One region of the Sinobaca sp. SA16-1 genome, then DNA from elsewhere that is predicted to be linked to it. Evidence: a T-box and tRNA genes for the amino acid it is inferred to sense, from the RefSeq annotation. Region 1 holds a T-box; the other holds one or more tRNA genes.

Region 1 (9,927 bases):
TTTCTAAAGATGAAAAAACGCTCGGTGTGGCAATGGTCGATATTGGAGGCGGTTCTACAACGATTTCCGTTTTCAAAGATGGTATGATGCAGGCACTTCGTGTGCTGTCTATCGGCGGAGACCATATTACAAACGATATTTCTGTTGGACTGCGTACAACTTCAGAAGAAGCAGAGCGCATAAAGAGACATCACGGCTATGCATTTATTGATGATGCTTCCGAAGATGTAACCTTCAGCATGAATACAATGGGAAATGATCATTCAGAAGATTATTCCCAGTATGAGATTGCCCAGATTATCGAACCAAGACTCGAAGAGATTTTTGAGCTGGTGCATGAAGAAATTTACCGGATGGGTTATTCTGATCTGCCCGGCGGCTATATCTTTACAGGCGGTTCTGTTATGATACCTGGAACGCTTGATCTGGCAGAAGATGTGCTGCGTCAAAACGTGCGCATGACCGTGCCGGATTACATCGGCGTCAGGGAGCCTATTTATACAACTGCGATCGGACTTATTGAATTTGCCCATGAACATGTTAAAATTCAAGATAAGGAAATGGCGGTTACGTCTGCTTCGGAAGAACAGTCTTTTCAGGCTGCCCCTCTTCCACCGGCAGAAACAAAGCCCAAGAAAGACCGTAAAGAAACCAGGGAACAGCGCGAAAAAGAAAATCAATCTAATCAGTCTGATCAGCCTACCGTAAAAAGCAAAGTGAAGAACTTTTTCAAAGTGTTTTTTGAATAAAATAAAAGGTCAGAATTGATAAACTAGGAGGATCATTGATGTTAGAATTTGAAATGGATATGGACCAGCTCGCACAGATTAAAGTCATCGGAGTAGGGGGCGGCGGTTCCAATGCGGTTAACCGCATGATTGAAAACGGCCTTCAGGGGGTAGAATTTATTTCTGTTAACACAGACGCCCAGGCCCTTCAGCTATCCCAGGCAGAAACAAAGCTTCAGCTCGGCGGAAAGCTTACCCGCGGGCTTGGCGCAGGGGCTAATCCTGAAATCGGTAAAAAAGCTGCTGAAGAAAGCAAAGAGCAGATCGAAGAAGCGCTTATGGGCGCCGATATGGTATTTATTACTGCAGGTATGGGAGGCGGAACCGGAACTGGTGCTGCTCCGGTTATCGCAGAAATCGCCAAAGAAATTGGCGCTCTTACAGTAGGTGTAGTAACAAGACCGTTTACGTTTGAAGGCAGAAAGCGTTCAAGCCAGGCGGCAAATGGTATTATTTCTTTAAAAGAAAAAGTCGATACATTGATTGTGATTCCAAACGATCGTCTGCTTGAAATTGTAGACAAAAGCACTCCAATGCTTGAAGCATTCCAGGAAGCAGATAACGTTCTCCGCCAGGGTGTTCAGGGTATCTCCGACTTGATCGCAGTACCGGGACTTATCAACCTCGACTTCGCCGATGTAAAAACCATCATGAGTGAAAAAGGTTCTGCTCTTATGGGTATTGGTATTGCCACCGGCGAAAACAGAGCAGCAGAGGCGGCTAAAAAAGCCATTTCCAGCCCACTGCTGGAAACCTCTGTAAATGGGGCGCAGGGCGTCCTGATGAACATTACGGGCGGCGCGAACTTAAGCCTGTTTGAAGTTCATGAAGCAGCAGAGATTGTCTCTGAAGCCTCTGACCTTGAAGTGAACATGATCTTCGGTTCGGTTATTAACGAAAACCTTCAGGACGAAATAGTCGTTACGGTTATTGCTACCGGTTTTGAAGACAACGAAGATAAAAGAGCAAGAGTGAACCCAAGAGGTCAGGCTCAGCAGCAGAGTGCTTCTCCTAGAAGAAGCCAGCAATACAGCCAGACGGCTTCTGCAAGAAGCCGTCAGACTCCGCCGCCAATCGCCGGACGTGAAGACGAATATGCAGAGCAGCCAAGAGAAAGAGAATCCCACTCTCCGGCTGAAGAAGAATCAGATGCGCTTGATATCCCGGCATTCCTTAGAAACCGCCGTAAGAAAAAATAAATTCTAAAGCCGGACGTGTTCAACGCGTCCGGCTTTTTTCAAGAAAGGCCCATTGGGAGGGAATACGATACATGCTAAACAGCAGGGAACCTTTTGAGCAGACAGCGGATCCGTTTTTGATGCTTGCATCCCCTTCGTTTTCTGCAGAAAAAGGTATAACAGCAGGGTTTACAGTTAGATCCGGCGGGCACAGCCCGGCTCCTTTTTGCAGCAATAACATGGCGTTCCATGTAGGCGATGATACGGACAATGTAATCAAAAACCGGGAGAAGCTTGCAGCAGCTGCAGGCCGTCCGCTTTCCACGTGGACGGCTGCAGAGCAGGTCCATAAAGCAGATATAATCTATGCTGCAAAGCAGGATGCCGGAAAAGGTGCCTGGACGAGAGAGAGCCGGGTAGGTGAAGCGGACGGAATGTATACAAAGTCTGCCGATGTAACGCTTGTCAGCTTTTATGCCGACTGCGTTCCGCTCTATTTTCATGCGCCGGATAAAGGATTAGTCGGTCTGGCCCATGCTGGATGGAAAGGAACGGCTTTAGATATTGGGTCCCGCATGGTCGACACATGGAAAAAAACAGAGAACGTGGACCCAAAAGAAATATATGCAGTAATCGGTCCATGTATTTCAGCGCAGCATTATGAAGTGGACAGCACCGTTATAAACGCAATGAAACAGGTGCTGGACCCTTCTGCACCAGAGCCGTGGACAAAGAACAGCGGAGGCGGATATCAGCTGGACATGAAAGCGGTGAACCGTCAGCTGTTGGAGCAGGCCGGTGTACCTGCAGCACAGATAGAGGTTACTTCCTACTGTTCCTACGAGCATGAACAATTATTTTTTTCACATCGCCGGGACCAGGGAAAAAGCGGCCGGATGATGAGCTTTATTGGAAAGAGTGAAGACTAGAAAGGAGCCCGCACGTTGGGAGATGTAGAGAAAAATCTAGCAGCCATCAAACAAACGATTAAACAAGCATGCAGTAAAGCCGGAAGGAATGAAGATGAGGTCCATATTATTGCTGTGACAAAATATGTATCTCTGGAAACGGCTGAAAATGCAATAAAAGCAGGAATTTCCCATCTTGGCGAGAATAGAGTAGAAGGAGCACTGGGTAAATGGGAAAAACTTCAAGATAAAGCCTCATTCCATTTTATCGGGCAGCTTCAATCCAAAAAAGCCAAAAAAATTATTGGCAAATATGAATATATTCACTCTTTGGATCGTATATCTTTAGCAGAGGAGCTGGAAAAAAGGCTGGAAGACGGAAATAAAGTAAAATGCTTTGTGCAGGTAAATGTATCTGGTGAGACGTCAAAGGCGGGACTGGACGCTGCAGAAGTGATTCCGTTTATTCAGGAACTGAAAGCCTTCTCCTCCATTGAAGTAGTAGGACTGATGACAATGGCACCGTTCGAAGAAGACCCGGAAAAAACGAGAGCCTGGTTCCGTGAGCTGAGGACGCTCAGAGACCGTGTGCAGGAACTCGGCCAGCCGAATGCCCCTTGTAATGAGTTGTCGATGGGAATGTCCAATGATTATGCTGTTGCAATCGAAGAAGGCGCGACGTATATTAGACTTGGAACAAGTCTGGTAGGAAACGAAACGAACGCCTGATAGGCATGATACTATGAATGGCAGGAGGAAAAACGATGGGTTTCAAAAAAAACTTTAAGCGTTTTTTTGAATTGGAAGAGGGCACGGTCGAAGACAGGGATCCGATGATTAAATATGAAGAGGACCCGGTTCCGGAAGCAGTACCGCCTGCTAAAGAAAAGTCAAATGTCGTCAGTCTTCAGAGTCTTCAGCAGTCTGCGAAAATGATACTCATTGAGCCAAGAACCTATGAAGAAGCCCAGGACATTGCGGATCATTTAAAAAACAGAAAATCGGTTATTATCAATGTGCAGCGCCTTCAGCACGATCAGGCGAAGCGAATTGTTGATTTTCTCAGCGGCACTGTTTATGCTATAGGCGGAGATATTCAAAAAGTCGGTGAAAATATATTTTTATGTACGCCGGACAATATAGATGTTTCCGGTGCTATCTCAGAAGCACTGTATGAACACGATCAGAAACAACCTTAAAGGAGAGAAAAAATGGCGCAAATTGGAGCAATTTTAGCTGCAGGAATGCAGATTTATTCATTTATCGTACTCGCTTATATTCTTATGTCCTGGTTCCCGAATGCCCGGGAAACATCAATAGGACAGATGATCGGATCCATCGTAGAGCCATTTCTGGAGCCGTTCCGCCGCGTGATTCCACCGCTTGGCATGTTTGATATTTCTCCACTTGTTGCATTGCTTGTACTAAACATGGCAAGCCGCGGCGTTGCTGCGCTATTTATGTAAAAGGAGCAGCTATGGACTATTCTGAACACTTTCGAAAAGAAGAACACCCATTCATCGAACAGGTCAGAGATTGGAAGCAGGCAGTTGAAACGTATTATGAAACCAAGCTCACTGATTTTCTCGATCCCAGGGAGCAGGATCTGCTTTCGATGATTATTGGAAAAGATGAAACGGTACGTTATCAGTTTCATGGAGGAGCGAAAGGCGCTGAACGAAAAAGAGCCTGTATTTATCCTTTCTATGAAGAGATTACAGAAGACTCATTTAATCTGGCTTTGTATGAACTTTCTTATCCTGCCAAATTTGTGACCCTCCGTCACCCTGATATCCTGGGAACGCTGACGGGTCTGGGCATTAAAAGAGAAAAGTATGGAGATATTATTGCTGGGGAAGGCTTTTTTCATTGTATTGTTAGTGAAGAGGTCGGCATATATATGGAAATGAATCTTACTAAAGCCGGCAATGCGCCGGTGCAGCTTGAAAAGAAACCAATGCATGATGCGTTGGAGGCAGAGGAAAGCTGGGAAGAAGTAAGTTCTACTATTACTTCTTTCCGGCTTGATGTTCTTATTGCAGAGATGTACGGCGTTTCAAGAAGCAAAGCTCTTCCTTACATTGAAAAGGAAAAAGTGAAAGTGAATTGGAAAACGATCACCCAGCCCGCCTATCAGGTCGCTCCCGGCGATTATATTTCGGTCAGGGGAATGGGACGTCGTAAAATTTTAAGTGACGAAGGATTAACGAAAAAAGGACGCTACCGCTTGCGGTACGGAAAAAAGAAAGACCAATAAACAACAGCAGAGGTGAAGCCAGTGCCTATTACTCCTTTAGATATCCATAATAAAGAATTTACCAAAGGTTTTCGTGGTTACGATGAAGATGAAGTTAATGAATTTTTAGACCAGGTTATTAAAGATTTTGAAGCGGCGATCCGCGAAAAAGATGAATGGCAGACAAAAGCTAAAGATCTTGAAGAGCGGGTGGAGCATTTTTCCGCTATTGAAGATACGCTGAATAAATCGATTATGGTGTCTCAGGAAACAGCGGAAGAAGTAAGAAAAAGTTCCAATAAAGAATCCGACCTGATTATTCAGGAAGCGGAAAAAAATGCCGACCGCCTGATTAATGACGCCCTAAACCGTACGAAAAAGATGGAACTGGAAATGCAGGAGTTAAAAAAGCAGGCCAGCGTCTACCGGATGAGGTTTAAAATGCTGGTCGAAGCCCAGATGAATCTCTTACATAGCGAAGAATGGGAAGACATCACAAATGAACCGCCTGCAGCCGGGACGGAGTGAAATATTGACTAACCGTATTTTCTGAATTATACTTTTTACACAACATATAAAAAAACGAAGACAGGGACATACTTTATTGTACGCCGTCTGAACAGCGAGCTGTGACATGGTGGGAGCACAGTACAACGGCAGATAAAGACATCACCCTGTAGTTCCGATACTGAAATATAGTAGGTACCGGCGGTTGTTTACCGTTATACAAACCCAAAGTGGCTGTGTGTGCAGCTATTAGGGTGGTACCGCGAGCCTTCTCGTCCCTATCGGATCGAGAGGGCTTTTTTGTATGCGTAAAGGAAGTATTTGTAAAACCAAACGACTGAAAAAAACTGCACAATCAAATGAATGGGGGAAAAATGAAATGAGTTACAAAGAAACACTGCTCATGCCGAAAACGGATTTTCCGATGCGCGGCAACCTGCCGAACCGGGAACCGGAAAGACAAAAAGAATGGGAAAGCGAAAACATGTACCAAAAAGTGCAGGAACGCACAGCCGGGCGTCCGCTGTTTGTTCTACATGACGGCCCTCCATACGCCAATGGGGATATCCATATGGGGCACGCTTTAAATAAAGTATTAAAAGATTTTATCGTCCGTTATAAATCGATGTCCGGGTTTCATGCACCTTACGTGCCAGGCTGGGATACCCATGGTCTTCCTATTGAGACAGCGTTGACAAAAAATAAAAAAGTGAACCGGAAAAAAATGTCAGTGGCTGAATTCCGCCAGGCCTGCGAAGAGTATGCATTAAAGCAGGTGGACCGTCAGCGTGAACAGTTTAAAAGACTCGGTGTCCGCGGAGACTGGGATAATCCGTATATCACTCTTACAAACGATTATGAAGCCCAGCAAATTAAAGTATTTGGAGAAATGGCCAAGCGCGGCTATATCTATAAAGGCAAAAAGCCGGTCTACTGGTCGCCTTCTTCCGAATCAGCTCTGGCAGAAGCAGAAATTGAGTATCATGATAAAAAATCACCTTCTATCTACGTGACATTTGACGTAAAAGACGGCAAAAATGTTTTGGATGGGGATGAGAAATTTCTTATCTGGACAACAACTCCATGGACGATCCCGGCTAACCTGGCGATCGCTCTTCATCCAGAGCTGACGTATGCAACGGTAAAACAAAACGGTACAAAATATATTGTAGCGGAAGGTCTGTTGGAGCAGCTAAAGACCGAGCTAGAATGGGATGAAGCGGAAACACTTCGCACCTTTAAAGGGGAAGAACTGGAGCACGTGATGACGAGCCACCCTATCTATGGCAGGGATTCTCTCGTTATTTTAGGGGATCACGTTACCTTGGATGCCGGTACAGGCTGTGTTCACACAGCACCCGGCCACGGGGAAGATGACTATATTGTAGGCCGGCAGTATGGCCTGGAAGTGCTCTGTCCTGTTGACGATAAAGGGTATTTCACGGAAGAAGCGCCTGGTTTTGAAGGCCTGTTTTATGATGAGGCAAACAAACAGATTACCCAGAAGCTTGATGAATTAAATGCCCTGGAAAAACTGAATTTTGTAAAGCACTCCTATCCTCATGACTGGCGCACGAAAAAACCGGTTATTTTCCGGGCGACTTCCCAGTGGTTTGCGTCTATCAAGGATTTCAGAGAGCAGCTGCTCGAAGAAGTAAAAAGTGTAACGTGGCTTCCGGAATGGGGAGAAACAAGATTATTTAATATGGTTCGTGACCGCGGAGACTGGTGTATTTCCAGGCAGCGGGCATGGGGCGTGCCGATTCCTGTATTTTACGGAGAAGACGGCGTGGAAATTGTAACAGATGAAACGATCTCGCACGTATCGGATTTATTTAGACAGCACGGTTCCAACATCTGGTTTGAATGGGATACAAAAGACCTTCTTCCGGAAGGGTATGAGTCTGACCAGAGCCCTAACGGAGTGTTCACTAGAGAAACAGATATTATGGACGTATGGTTTGACAGCGGTTCTTCCCACCAGGCAGTGCTGGAGGAACGAGAAGAGCTTCAGCGCCCTGCTGATGTTTACATCGAAGGTTCCGACCAGTACAGAGGGTGGTTTAACTCGTCGCTTTCCACCAGCGTTGCCGTAACTGGGAAATCCCCGTATAAGGCAGTAATCAGCCACGGGTTTGCGCTGGACGGCAAGGGCCACAAAATGAGCAAATCCATTGGAAACACCGTTATTCCTAATGATGTAATGAAACAGCTTGGAGCAGACATTCTTCGTCTATGGGTATCAAGCGTAGACTATCAGGCGGACGTTCGTATTTCCGATGATATACTAAAGCAGGTAGCCGAAGTGTACCGTAAAATCAGAAACACTTTCCGCTTTATGCTCGGTAACTTAAACGACTTTAACCCTGCAGTGGACCGGGTCGCGGTAGAGGAGCTTCCTGAACTGGATCTGTTCATGCACGTGAAGCTTCAGGACCTGATTAAGAAAGTGACAAAAGGCTATGAAGAATATCAATTTGCAGCCGTCTATCATGCCATTCATAACTACTGCACGGTAGAGCTGAGCTCTTTTTATATGGACAGTGCCAAAGACACTTTATATATTGAAGCGGCCGACAGCAAAAAACGCCGGGCGATTCAGACGGTTATTTATGACACACTTCTCGCCCTTACCCGGCTTGCAGCTCCAATTATCCCGCATACGGCGGAAGAAGCATGGACCTATATTCCGGACACTTCAGCAGAAAGCGTGCATTTAACGGATATGCCGGAAGCTGTTAATACAGACAGCTATCAGGATTTAAAGAAAAAATGGAGTACGATCATGGATGTCCGTGATGACGTGTTAAAAACGCTGGAGCAGGCACGAGGCGAAAAGCTGATTGGCAAATCATTAACAGCAGCCATTCAACTATATCCCGCACCGGAGCTGAAAACGCTTCTGGAAGATACCGAAGACCTGGAAAAACTATTCATCGTATCCAAGGTTGATATTGAAGGCAGCAAAGAAGAAGCGCCGCCGGAAGCAGACGTGTATCCATCCATTGCCATTACGGTTCAGGCAGCAGATGGAGAAACATGCGGCCGCTGCTGGACGGTTTCAGAAACAGTAGGAGAAGATAAAGACCACCCTACGCTTTGCAGCAAGTGCAGCAGTATCGTTAAAGAACATTATTCAGAAGTATAATAAAAAGGGCTTTTCTCCTTAGGGAGGGAAGCCCTTTTAAGATACGGCCTGCCGATGCTTCTTTTCTAACGGGCGCCGGTATGCTAAAATGCATAGGTACGTACAACTTAAGATGAGCCGGAGGAAAATAGATGATGATATTTTATTATTTGCTGGCCCTGTTTATTATTGCTTTGGACCAGCTGACAAAATATGCAGTCGTTATTTATATGGATATAGGAGAAAGCATTGAGCTGATCCCGGATTTTTTATACCTTACTTCCCACCGGAATGAAGGGGCCGCCTTTGGTATTCTTCAAGGGCAGATGTGGTTCTTTTATATTATTACCGTGGTCGTAGTCGCAGCGATTATTTATCATCTGCATAAATACGGGAAAACAAGTCTTATGATTGGCCTGCCGCTGGTCTTCATACTGGGCGGGGCGCTCGGTAATTTTATTGACCGGGTGCTGTTTGGTGCAGTCGTGGACTTTGTGGACACGTATTTCTGGGGATACAGCTATCCTATCTTTAACGTAGCGGATTCTGCTTTAGTCGTAGGCGTAGGTTTATTAATTATAAAAATGATGAGTGACGAATGGAAAGAAAAGAGGAAAAGCAAACATGGAAGTAATGCAGTGGATCACAACAACAGATGAAGAAGGATCAAGAATCGATCAGTTTGTAACCAAGCAAGGGGAGGACTGGTCCCGGTCTATGGTACAGCAGTGGATTAAAGAAGGCCAGGTGCTCGTTAATAACAAAACGGTGAAAAGCAATTACAAACTAAACGCAGAAGACGAAGTCGAGGTCAGCGTGCCGGAAGCCGTTGAACCGGATATTCTGCCGGAGAATATTCCGCTTCAGGTTGTTTATGAAGATGCGGATGTTATCGTTATTAACAAAGAACGGGGGATTGTCGTTCACCCTGCACCGGGACATTACAGTGGAACGCTGGTCAATGCTCTTATGTATCATTGTAATGATCTATCCGGCATCAACGGAGAGAAGCGGCCGGGCATTGTCCACCGTATTGATAAAGACACAACCGGCCTGTTGGTAGCGGCCAAGCACGATAAAGCACATGAGCAGCTGAGCCGCCAGCTTCAGGATAAATCAATGAAGCGCGAGTATGCAGCGATTGTACACGGCGTGGTGGAACATGATAAGGGAACCATTGACG
Region 2 (9,927 bases), on a different contig from region 1:
AAAAGGTCTATTCGGAATCCTGGGACTTGCCTTTATTACATTATTTTTTGCCCATCACATTGATGGGGCAGCCAGCATTTGGATTGTAGCTCTGTATGCGGGTGGATTAATGCTCATTATTTTTGATGGTAAAGTGACAGGGGATGGCACGTTTGGAGTGATCGGTATTATTCTGATGAGTTTAAGTGTGGCTGTGCCGACACCAAGTATTTTATACGGAGTACTGGCTGTATTCGGCTTTCTGCTCGGTATTGTCGGAGCACTCGTGTTTTTGAAAGTGTTCCCAAGAAGAGGACTTTGGGACAAGCTTACGCTTAAGGATAAGCTCAGCAGCGACTCCGGCTATAATTCCATGAATGAATCCTACAAAGGGCTGATTGGAAAGAAAGGAAAGGCACTTACTGCTTTCCGGCCGACCGGCACTATTGAAGTTGAAGGAGAACGTTACAGTGCTACAAGCGGTGGGCAATGGATAGAATCCGGAGTCGAGATAGAGGTAGTATCTGCTGACGGTACAAGAATTTTAGTAAAAAAAGCAGAGCAGGCCTCCCAGACGTCTTCGTAAAAAAAGAAGCAGCAGTCCGGCATTAAGCCGGACTGCTGCTTTTCTTTGGGCGTGGAAGGGAGCGGTAGGCACGATACAGCATAAAGAAAGCCAACAGCCAGTAAATAGTGAATCCCACAGGAATTTGAAAAGGAAGCAGATCCAAAAGAGTAATGGCTATCGTTGGAAGCGTGACAGCGAAAGCGCTCATTATCCAAATGAATCGGTAATTTAACGGAATAGGGGAGGCTTTACGAATCATCAATCCAAATACGGAAAGCGCAAAGATGCCGATGAATTTCAGCGTCGTATTAAGTAAGTATAAGCCGATAACAGCAACAGGAATTAAAATGTAGAGCACACCCTGCAGCGATGAAGCCAAATTAGACAGCTCCTGTTTTGTAAATGAAATATTGCCGGCCTGGCTGTATGAATAAACCTGGCTGTCTCCGCCGCTTCCGATCACGACTTCTTCCTGAAGAAGCGCCGACTGGTCGGCTGCAGCCATTTCTTCTGCTGTTACTTCGCCGCTTGGGTCAAATACCAATTCATCGTCACCTTCTCCAATGTATTGAGGGCCTTCGGCTTCACTGACGAGCTGGCCGTTTTCAATACTGAAATCAGGCACCTCTTCCTGTAAGAGGGTATCCAGTTCATCCGACACCTGCGAAAGCGATTGAGACAGGGCGATGCTTGCTGGTATACTTGCCAGCAGCATGAGAAAAAATATATAAAGAATTGTTCGGCCTATTTTTTGAAAGCGGAACCTTGCAATGTGAAGGGGGGAATATAAACTTTTTATAAATAGTTGAATAATAGACATTAACTGCCTCCTCTATGTCCTGCGAGACTTATTCTAACGTAAATAGAAACAAGCCACAATATCGCTCAGGTAAACAGGGAAAATAAAAGCAGAATAAAATGTAATATAATCTTTACAAAAACTCAATCTTTACTCAATATTAAACAAGTACGCTGATGAAGGTTTGTCTTAGGGGAATTTTTAAAACGAAGGGATGAGGGTGTTGGATCTTCAAACGATACTATTTACTTTTTTTGGGGGATTAGGTATTTTCCTATTTGGTATTAAATATTTAGGGGATGGCCTGCAGAAGATTGCCGGGGATAAATTAAGGGATATTCTCGACAAATTTACGAGTAATCCGGTTATGGGTGTAGTGGCCGGAATTGTTGTAACTATACTTATACAAACGAGCACAGGAACAACAGTGCTGACGATCGGGCTGGTAAACGCCGGTTTTATGACGCTTTCCCAGGCGATCGGTGTTATTATGGGCGCGAACATTGGTACGACAGTTACAGCCTTTATTATTGGTATCAAAATTGAAGATTATGCCCTGCCTATTATTTTCATAGGAACCGTATTAATTTTCTTCTTTAAAAATAAAAAAATGAACAATATCGGTCAGGCTGTTTTTGGATTTGGAGCGCTTTTCTTCGGCCTTTCTCTAATGGGAGATGGAGTAGAGCCGCTTGAAGGACTGCCAGCTTTTCGTGAGCTTACGGTAAGCGTAAGTGAGAATCCACTGCTTGGTGTGTTAATCGGTACCGTATTTACCGTTGCCGTGCAAAGCTCCTCTGCTTCTATCGGACTGCTCCAGGAGCTTTATGACCAGGGAGCTATAGAGCTTGCTGCTGCTATGCCAGTATTGTTCGGTGATAATATTGGAACGACGATTACTGCGGTTCTCGCGTCTCTAGGTGCTTCTCTTGCAGCGAAACGCGCAGCACTGACACACGTTATCTTTAATGTAATCGGAGCAACGATCGTTATTATCTTAATTGTGCCGTATACCGCCATGATAGGAGGCATTCAGAATGCCCTGAACCTGAATGCACCTATGACTATTGCGTTTGCCCACGGTATCTTTAACGTGTCGAATACAATCATTCAGCTGCCTTTTGTCGCAGTACTTGCAATTATTGTGACCAAGCTGATTCCAGGAAAAGACACAGAAATTGAATACAAAGCACAGCATTTGGATCCTTCCTTTATCCAGCGCTCGCCGGGGGTGGCACTCGGACAGGCAAAAGCGGAGACAATGCGGATGGCTGAATTTGCTGAAAAGGGATTAATAGAATCCCATAAGTATTTGAAAACAAATCATAAACGCCATGCAGAACTTACGGTGCAGTTTGAAGAAGCAATTAACAACCTGGACCGAAAAATAACGGATTATCTGATTTTGATTTCCCAGCGTTCGCTCTCGGATGAAAATTCCAAGCTGCATTCAATGCTTATGGATACAGTACGGGATATTGAGCGTGTAGGCGATCATATGGAAAACGTGATGGAACTTGTGGATTATCAGATGACAAACAAAGTAACGATGTCAGAAGATGCCTACCAGGATATGGAAGAGATGTTTGACTTAACGATTAAAACTCTCCAGAAAGCCATTAGTTCACTGGAAAATGACAACATGGAAGAAGCACATGAGAGTGCCAGAGAGGTTATCAAATTCGAGGAACAAATCGATAAAATGGAACGTAAGCTTCGTAAAAAGCACATTTTACGTGTGAACGAAGGTCGCTGCTCCGGATCAGCTGGTATTGTTTTTGTAGATATTATCAGCAACCTGGAAAGAATCGGCGATCACAGTGTAAATATTGCTGAAGCCGTTTTACATGAACGCGATTAATATCGTATGATATAACCAAATGATTTCGTCCGCTGACCTTTCAAAGGCAGCGGACGTTTTTAAAAGGAGGAAAAAAATGGACTATATTTTTTATGCGCTGGCCTTTATGGCTTATGCACTTGCCCTGATCGCATTAATTTACCCGATTGTTCCCGGCGGGATTTTCTTTATTGCAGCCGTTGTTTTGATTGCTGCAGCCGAAGGGTTCGGTACGCTTACCGCCTGGTTCTGGATAAGCCAGATTATTATTGCAGCGCTGCTGTTTATTATTGATTATGCGGTGCAGTATTATGGAATAGAACGGACCGGTGGATCGAAAGCGGCCACGTGGGGAAGTATCATTGGTTTAATTGTCGGTCCCTTTATCATTCCAATTGTAGGCGTGTTAATCGGTGCAATTGTAGGAGCGGTTATTGGTGAAATCATCTCCGGGGAAAAATCGTGGCAGAAGCTGGGCCGGGTTGGAACCGGTTCTTTGGTTGGTTTTCTAGTGAGTGTTGTGCTGAAAGGCGTGCTGCTCGTAGGAAACGGTATTTACTTTCTATATCTTATTTTTACCTGATCTGTTATTAAAAAATAAGCATTGACGTTCTATTATTATCGTGGTATTATGATAAATGTCGCTGTTAGAAGACGTTTATACATAGTAACAGGATATTCCACAGTAGCTCAGTGGTAGAGCTATCGGCTGTTAACCGATCGGTCGCAGGTTCGAATCCTGCCTGTGGAGCCATATGGCGGTGTAGCTCAGCTGGCTAGAGCGTACGGTTCATACCCGTGAGGTCGGGGGTTCGACTCCCTCCGCCGCTACCATATTAAAAAAAGAATACTTACATGGCGGTTGTGGCGAAGTGGTTAACGCACCGGATTGTGGTTCCGGCATTCGTGGGTTCGATTCCCATCAGCCGCCCCATGTGAAGGACCCTTAGCTCAGTTGGTTAGAGCAGACGGCTCATAACCGTCCGGTCGTAGGTTCGAGTCCTACAGGGTCCACCATTACAATTATTCAAAGCACACATCTGTGTGCTTTTTTGTGTTTTCTTTAGTTTAAAGAATAATAGGGCTGGGTATAGAGATTAGTGTCTACAATAGAAATAAATGGCAGAAACAGCATATTGATTGTAAATTTGTCACTGTTTTGTTACATTTATTTATGTTGTATAGCTGAAAGCTATATTTTTTGATTTTTATTACACGTTTACATTCCAAGGAGGAGATTTAATTGTCAAATTACGAATTACCTAAACTACCTTACGCAGAAAACGCACTAGAGCCTCATGTAGACGCAACAACGATGCAGATTCATCACGACAAGCATCACAACACTTACGTAACAAAACTTAATGCAGCATTGGAAGGTCATGACGATCTTGCAGGTAAAGATGTAGAAGACCTTATTAGAGACCTTAATTCCATTCCTGAAAATATCCGTACAGCAGTTAGAAATAACGGCGGCGGCCATGCCAACCATACATTCTTCTGGCAGATCCTAAGCCCGGATGGCGGCGGCAAGCCAAGCGGAGATCTTGCAAGTGCAATTGAAAGCAAGTTTGGCAGCTTTGAGAAATTTCAGGAAGAGTTCGCAGCTGCAGCAACCGGCCGCTTTGGATCCGGCTGGGCATGGCTCGTACTATCCGGCGGAGAGCTTGAGATTATGAGCACAGCTAACCAGGATTCCCCAATCATGGAAGGCAAAACGCCTATCTTAGGTTTGGATGTATGGGAGCATGCATACTACCTTAAATACCAGAACCGTCGTCCTGAATATATTGATGCATTCTGGAACATCATTAACTGGAATGAAGTAGAAAAGCGTTATTCAGAAGCTAAATAATTAATTTATTTTGCAGGATGCAGCAATACAGCCTTAATAAGTTAAAGCAGACACCGATTATCGATAAATGATAATCGGTGTCTTTTTTTGTCATTACCTTTTCTTTTGAAAAAGATGAACCATCTGCTTTCTTTTTATCGTACGTAGAGTATGGTAAAATCAGGGTACGCGCCCGGACACTAAAGGTCCAAATCGTACGAGTCCGTATCAAAGAAAGAGGGATTGCAGTGGCATCAAGAAAAACCAGAAAAAGTCATCTTCCTAGACGATTGAATGTGCTTTTTTTCGCAGTGTTTATACTTTTTTCTGCACTAATATTAAGGTTGGGATTTATACAAATCGTACAAGGGGACAGCTTTGAACAAGATCTGGAAGAAGCGAGCGAACCTGTAACAAGAATTGATGCGCCTCGTGGAGTGATGTATGACAGAAACGGCGAAATCGCTGTAGACAATCAGTTAATTCTCTCACTTACATATACGAACTCATCAAGCGTATCTGATGAAGAAAGATTGGATATTGCTGAAAAGCTGAGCGGATATCTGGAAATGGATACAGAGGGAATTACGGATAGAGACTTAAGAGACTACTGGCTTCTTACACGGGAAGAAGAAGCGGAAGCTCTTCTCTCCGAAGAAGAAATGGCAGCAGCAGGAGAAGATGGAGAAGATCCTTATGACCTGCAGCTGGAAAGAATTACGGATGAACAGTTAAATGATATTCAAGGGACAGAGCTTGAAACCGTGGCAGTATGGCGGGAAATGATATCCGGGTATAATGATTCACCGCAAAGAGTAAAAGAAAATTTAACGAGAGAAGAAGCGCATGAAGTAAGCGTACGCCTTGAAGAACTGCCGGGAGTGGATTTACTAAGAGATTCGAACAGGCAGTATGTGTTTGATGAGTCATTTCCCGGCTTTTTCGGTTCTGTTGGCTCCATCCCTCGTGAAACAATTGATGAATACCTGGCTCTCGGCTACGATCGCTCCGATCTGGTTGGAACAAGCTTTCTGGAAGAAGAATACGAAAGTGCGCTCCGCGGGGTAAAAGGAGAGCTGCTGAACTCAGAGGAAGCTGCAGGTAATGGTGCAGAAACGACGGGACGACGGGGCAATGACCTGGTGTTGTCCGTAGATATGGCGCTGCAGCAGGACTTGGAAACGATTGTAGATGAACAAGTAGGCGGGCAGTCCGGCAACTTCGTAAACGAGGAAGACGCCTATGCAGTTATGATTGAACCAAGTACGGGAGAAGTACTTGCTGCCTCCGGCTACCGGGATCAGGTGGGGACTGTCAGCAGTTCGTTTGAAATGGGATCAACCGTTAAAATGGCCACAGTGCTGGCAGGTCTTCAGGAAGGCGCAGTAACGCCGGATACGTATATTAATGATACACCAATTAATCTCCCGGGAACCTCTTCGATCAGTTCAGCGTCTGACAGTATTGGGAATGTTAATTACCTTGGAGCTTTGGAGCAGTCTTCCAATATTTACATGTCAGAGATTGCGATGAGACTGGCCAATTATGAGCGCGGAGGTTCATTTGATACGGGTAACGTGCAGGAAGCTTATGATACGTTGCGGTATTATTACAATCAATTCGGCCTTGGCACAGAAACAGGTATTGACCTTCCATCGGAATCAGCCGGGATTTCCGGAGGATACGGAGATCCGGGAAATCTTCTTTACCTGAGCTTCGGCCAGTTTGATACGTATACGCCGATGCAGCTTGCTCAGTATGTAGCTACAATTGCCAATGACGGGTATCGGATTGAGCCTCATTTTGTAAAAGAAGTGCGCCGATCCGATCCGGACAAAAGCAATATGGGAGCTATCTCCCAGCAGATACAGCCTTCAATAATGAATAAATTAAGCGTTGACGACGAGTATATAGAAATGGCCCAGGAAGGGATGCTTGAGGTCGTGGAAGGATCCAGTGGAACCGCCCGCAGCTACTTTGGCGATGCGCCTTACCAAGCAGCCGGAAAGACGGGAACTGCACAGGTGACGGTTAGAAGCGAAAGTTCAGGCGAGCTCGTGGAGAATGCGGTAAACCAGGCTTTTGTTGGATATGCGCCGTATGACAACCCTGAAGTAGCCATTGCGGTTATCGTGCCCTATACGTATTTGGCAGAAAACGGCGGCCGCAATGGCGTAGCGAATACTATCGCACGCGAGGCGATGGATGCCTACTTCGAACTTAAAGAAGAACGGCCGGAAGTAGATGCCGAGAACGAAGAAGTGATTGAACAGCAGGGAGAAGAAGAAACAACAGAAGAAACAGACGAATAAGCTTCATGCTGAAATTTAATATGGAAAATGGAAGTGCTGAAAAGAAAAAACACTTGATAGACAAGATGGGATTTGCTATCATTGTTAAGTATGATTGAAGATAAAGAAAGGGGAGGGATATTGTTATGAGAGTACAAGTTACCCTGGCCTGCACGGAAACAGGAGATCGTAATTACATGACTTCTAAAAACAAGCGCACAAACCCAGAGCGTATTGAAATGAAAAAATACAGCCCGCGTTTAAGAAAGCATACGATCCACCGCGAAACAAAATAAGCAGAAGGAGATTATCTCCTCTGCTTATTTTTTTTGGAAAAAAAGATCTCAGCCTTTATGGTGAATGCGCGATATAATGAAATTTGAATCCGTAACGTCAAGGAGGCAGCAATGAACGATAAAAGGAAATTAAGAGAAAAAATGCACCAGCATTCCAACACACTGACCCCGGTTCTACATAAAACAATGCAGCATCAGGTGTATGAATATTTATTTACTTCTGATATTTGGAAACAAGCGGATAAAATAGCAGTCACATTAGCGACAGGCAGGGAAATCGACACAAAGCCCATCATTGAAAAGGCATGGAAACAGCATAAACAGATAGCGGTACCTAAGGTGGATCCCATGCACCGCTCCCTTCATTTTTACAGCATTGATTCCTTCCATGATTTAGAGGAAGGCTTTGCGGGAATTATGGAACCAAAACCGCATGGAAAAGAGGAATGGAATAAAAATAACTTTGATCTGATTATAGTTCCGGGAATGGTTTTTGACCGGGAAGGGTACCGCGTTGGATTCGGTGGTGGTTATTACGACCGATTTTTGGAGAACTGCCGAACGTATACGTGTTCTCTTGCTTTTGACTATCAGCTGATCGAGCACGTTCCAAGAGAAGCGCATGATATACCCGTACAGGCGGTCATTACGGAAAAGGGCGTTATTTACAAATGATCACGGCATATCTTTTCATATTTGGCGGTGCCGCGGCTGCATATAAAGCAGCCGCATTAACGGCTGGCGGGGCTTGCACAGCGGCTTTACTCGGCAGCGTAATTTGGTTTGGCTTAGGCTGGCAGGGATTTTCACTGCTGCTGCTTTTTTTTGTTACCTCTTCTTTGTTTTCTTTTCTTCCGGATAATCAGGAAGCGGAGGAAATTAATGCAGGAGAAGGAGCAAGGCGGACCGCACAGGTATTGGCCAATGGAGGTGCAGCAGCTGTCAGTGCTCTGCTTTATTGGTTTACCGGCAGCGAGCTGTGGATTGCCGCTTTCGCGGGATCTCTGGCAGCGGCGGCTTCAGATACATGGGCCTCTGAGTGGGGGAGCCGCTCGAACAGCCGGGCGTACCTTTTTCCGGGAGGGCAGGAGGTGCCCCCAGGAACGTCTGGGGCCGTAACAGCTCCGGGAACAGCTGCTGCATTGCTGGGAGCAGCTTTTTTAGGAAGTGCGGCAGCTTATTTATTTTCATCATCATTTTCTTCCATTTATGCAACAGCGGTGATCGTTGCTGCAGCAGGATTTGCCGGCAACCTGGCGGACACCGGGGCGGGCGCTTTTTTTCAAGTGACCTATCGATGCCGACGGTGCGGAATCTTAACTGAAAAACAATCGCACTGCGGTCTCGGCACGTTAAAAGCCGGGGGATGGAAATGGGCGGATAATGAAGTAGTGAATACGATTTGTACAGTAACCGGCGGCGGACTGTGTCTGCTGATCTTTTGGCTTATACGATAGATGCCAAAAGTCGAAAATAGCGGAAACCCCTGCTATAATAGAGAAGCAAAGAGGGGGCAATTATGAGGTGGGAAAGCATTTTTTTTGATTTGGATAACACGTTATACAGTCATGAACTGGCATTTGAGAAATCAATTATTTATACATTTCAAAACAGATACCATCCCGATGCGGCGATGGGGCATATAGATGAGAAAGAATGGTTTACCACGTTTAAATATTACTGCGACAAGCTTTGGACAGAAATGGAACAGGATATATTAACCTACGAACAGTATCGGGTGGAGCGTTTTACCCAAACGATGAACTGCTACAATATTGAAATGAATAAAGAAGAAGCGATGCTTTTCCATGACCAGTATGAAAGAGAAGTAGCCAAATTCGTTGAACCTTACGAGGGTTTGAAAGAACTTTTTGAAGAGCTGCACCAGGCGGATGTTCATTTAGGAATTATAACGAACGGAAACAAAGAGACACAGCTGAATAAATGGAAAGCGCTTCATGTTGAAAAGTATATCCCGCAGGAACGAGTGCATATTTCAGCAGAGCTGGGAATTAAAAAACCAAACAGCGAAATATTTACGGAAGTACTTGAAAAAACTAATAGCCAGCCTTCCAGAAGTCTCTATGTGGGGGACTCGTGGCCGCTTGATGTACAAGCATCGATGGAAGCGGGCATGGAATGCATTTACTTAAACACAAGAAAAGAACCTCGGCAGGAAGGGAAGCCTCCGCTTGCAGAATATGAGCATTTCGAGGAAGCAGCCCGTTCGATTATCAGCCGGATAAACCCAGGAGGATAGCTATCATGAATATTGCCCTGCAAACGCACATATACTGGAAATTTATTCATCGATTAGTCG

The links. The T-box of region 1 lies ahead of ileS (isoleucine--tRNA ligase). A T-box ahead of a tRNA ligase gene usually reads a tRNA of that ligase, here a tRNA-Ile.
Region 2: it encodes a tRNA-Ile, which carries the amino acid that the T-box ahead of ileS (isoleucine--tRNA ligase) is inferred to sense. The anticodon was not compared.

Annotation. Positions count from the first base shown of each region.
Region 1 is NZ_JCAKFL010000003.1:465,866-475,792, forward strand. Features, by position in the region: gene ftsA (cell division protein FtsA) at 1-749, shown strand, start outside; gene ftsZ (cell division protein FtsZ) at 788-1,987, shown strand; gene pgeF (peptidoglycan editing factor PgeF) at 2,059-2,895, shown strand; gene AC5W2J_RS10380 (YggS family pyridoxal phosphate-dependent enzyme) at 2,911-3,603, shown strand; gene AC5W2J_RS10385 (cell division protein SepF) at 3,639-4,073, shown strand; gene AC5W2J_RS10390 (YggT family protein) at 4,086-4,340, shown strand; gene AC5W2J_RS10395 (YlmH family RNA-binding protein) at 4,352-5,131, shown strand; gene AC5W2J_RS10400 (DivIVA domain-containing protein) at 5,153-5,638, shown strand; T-box leader at 5,687-5,900, shown strand; gene ileS (isoleucine--tRNA ligase) at 5,997-8,765, shown strand; gene lspA (signal peptidase II) at 8,900-9,403, shown strand; gene AC5W2J_RS10415 (RluA family pseudouridine synthase) at 9,369-9,927, shown strand, end outside.
Region 2 is NZ_JCAKFL010000002.1:537,640-547,566, reverse strand. Features, by position in the region: gene AC5W2J_RS06885 (NfeD family protein) at 1-565, shown strand, start outside; gene AC5W2J_RS06880 (DUF1189 domain-containing protein) at 588-1,367, opposite strand; gene AC5W2J_RS06875 (Na/Pi cotransporter family protein) at 1,570-3,207, shown strand; gene AC5W2J_RS06870 (DUF456 domain-containing protein) at 3,284-3,769, shown strand; tRNA gene AC5W2J_RS06865 (tRNA-Asn) at 3,866-3,940, shown strand; tRNA gene AC5W2J_RS06860 (tRNA-Met) at 3,944-4,020, shown strand; tRNA gene AC5W2J_RS06855 (tRNA-His) at 4,045-4,120, shown strand; tRNA gene AC5W2J_RS06850 (tRNA-Ile) at 4,127-4,203, shown strand; gene AC5W2J_RS06845 (superoxide dismutase) at 4,430-5,041, shown strand; gene AC5W2J_RS06840 (peptidoglycan D,D-transpeptidase FtsI family protein) at 5,365-7,332, shown strand; gene rpmG (50S ribosomal protein L33) at 7,458-7,607, shown strand; gene AC5W2J_RS06830 (5-formyltetrahydrofolate cyclo-ligase) at 7,719-8,282, shown strand; gene AC5W2J_RS06825 (DUF92 domain-containing protein) at 8,279-9,064, shown strand; gene AC5W2J_RS06820 (HAD family hydrolase) at 9,127-9,867, shown strand; gene AC5W2J_RS06815 (rhomboid family intramembrane serine protease) at 9,873-9,927, shown strand, end outside.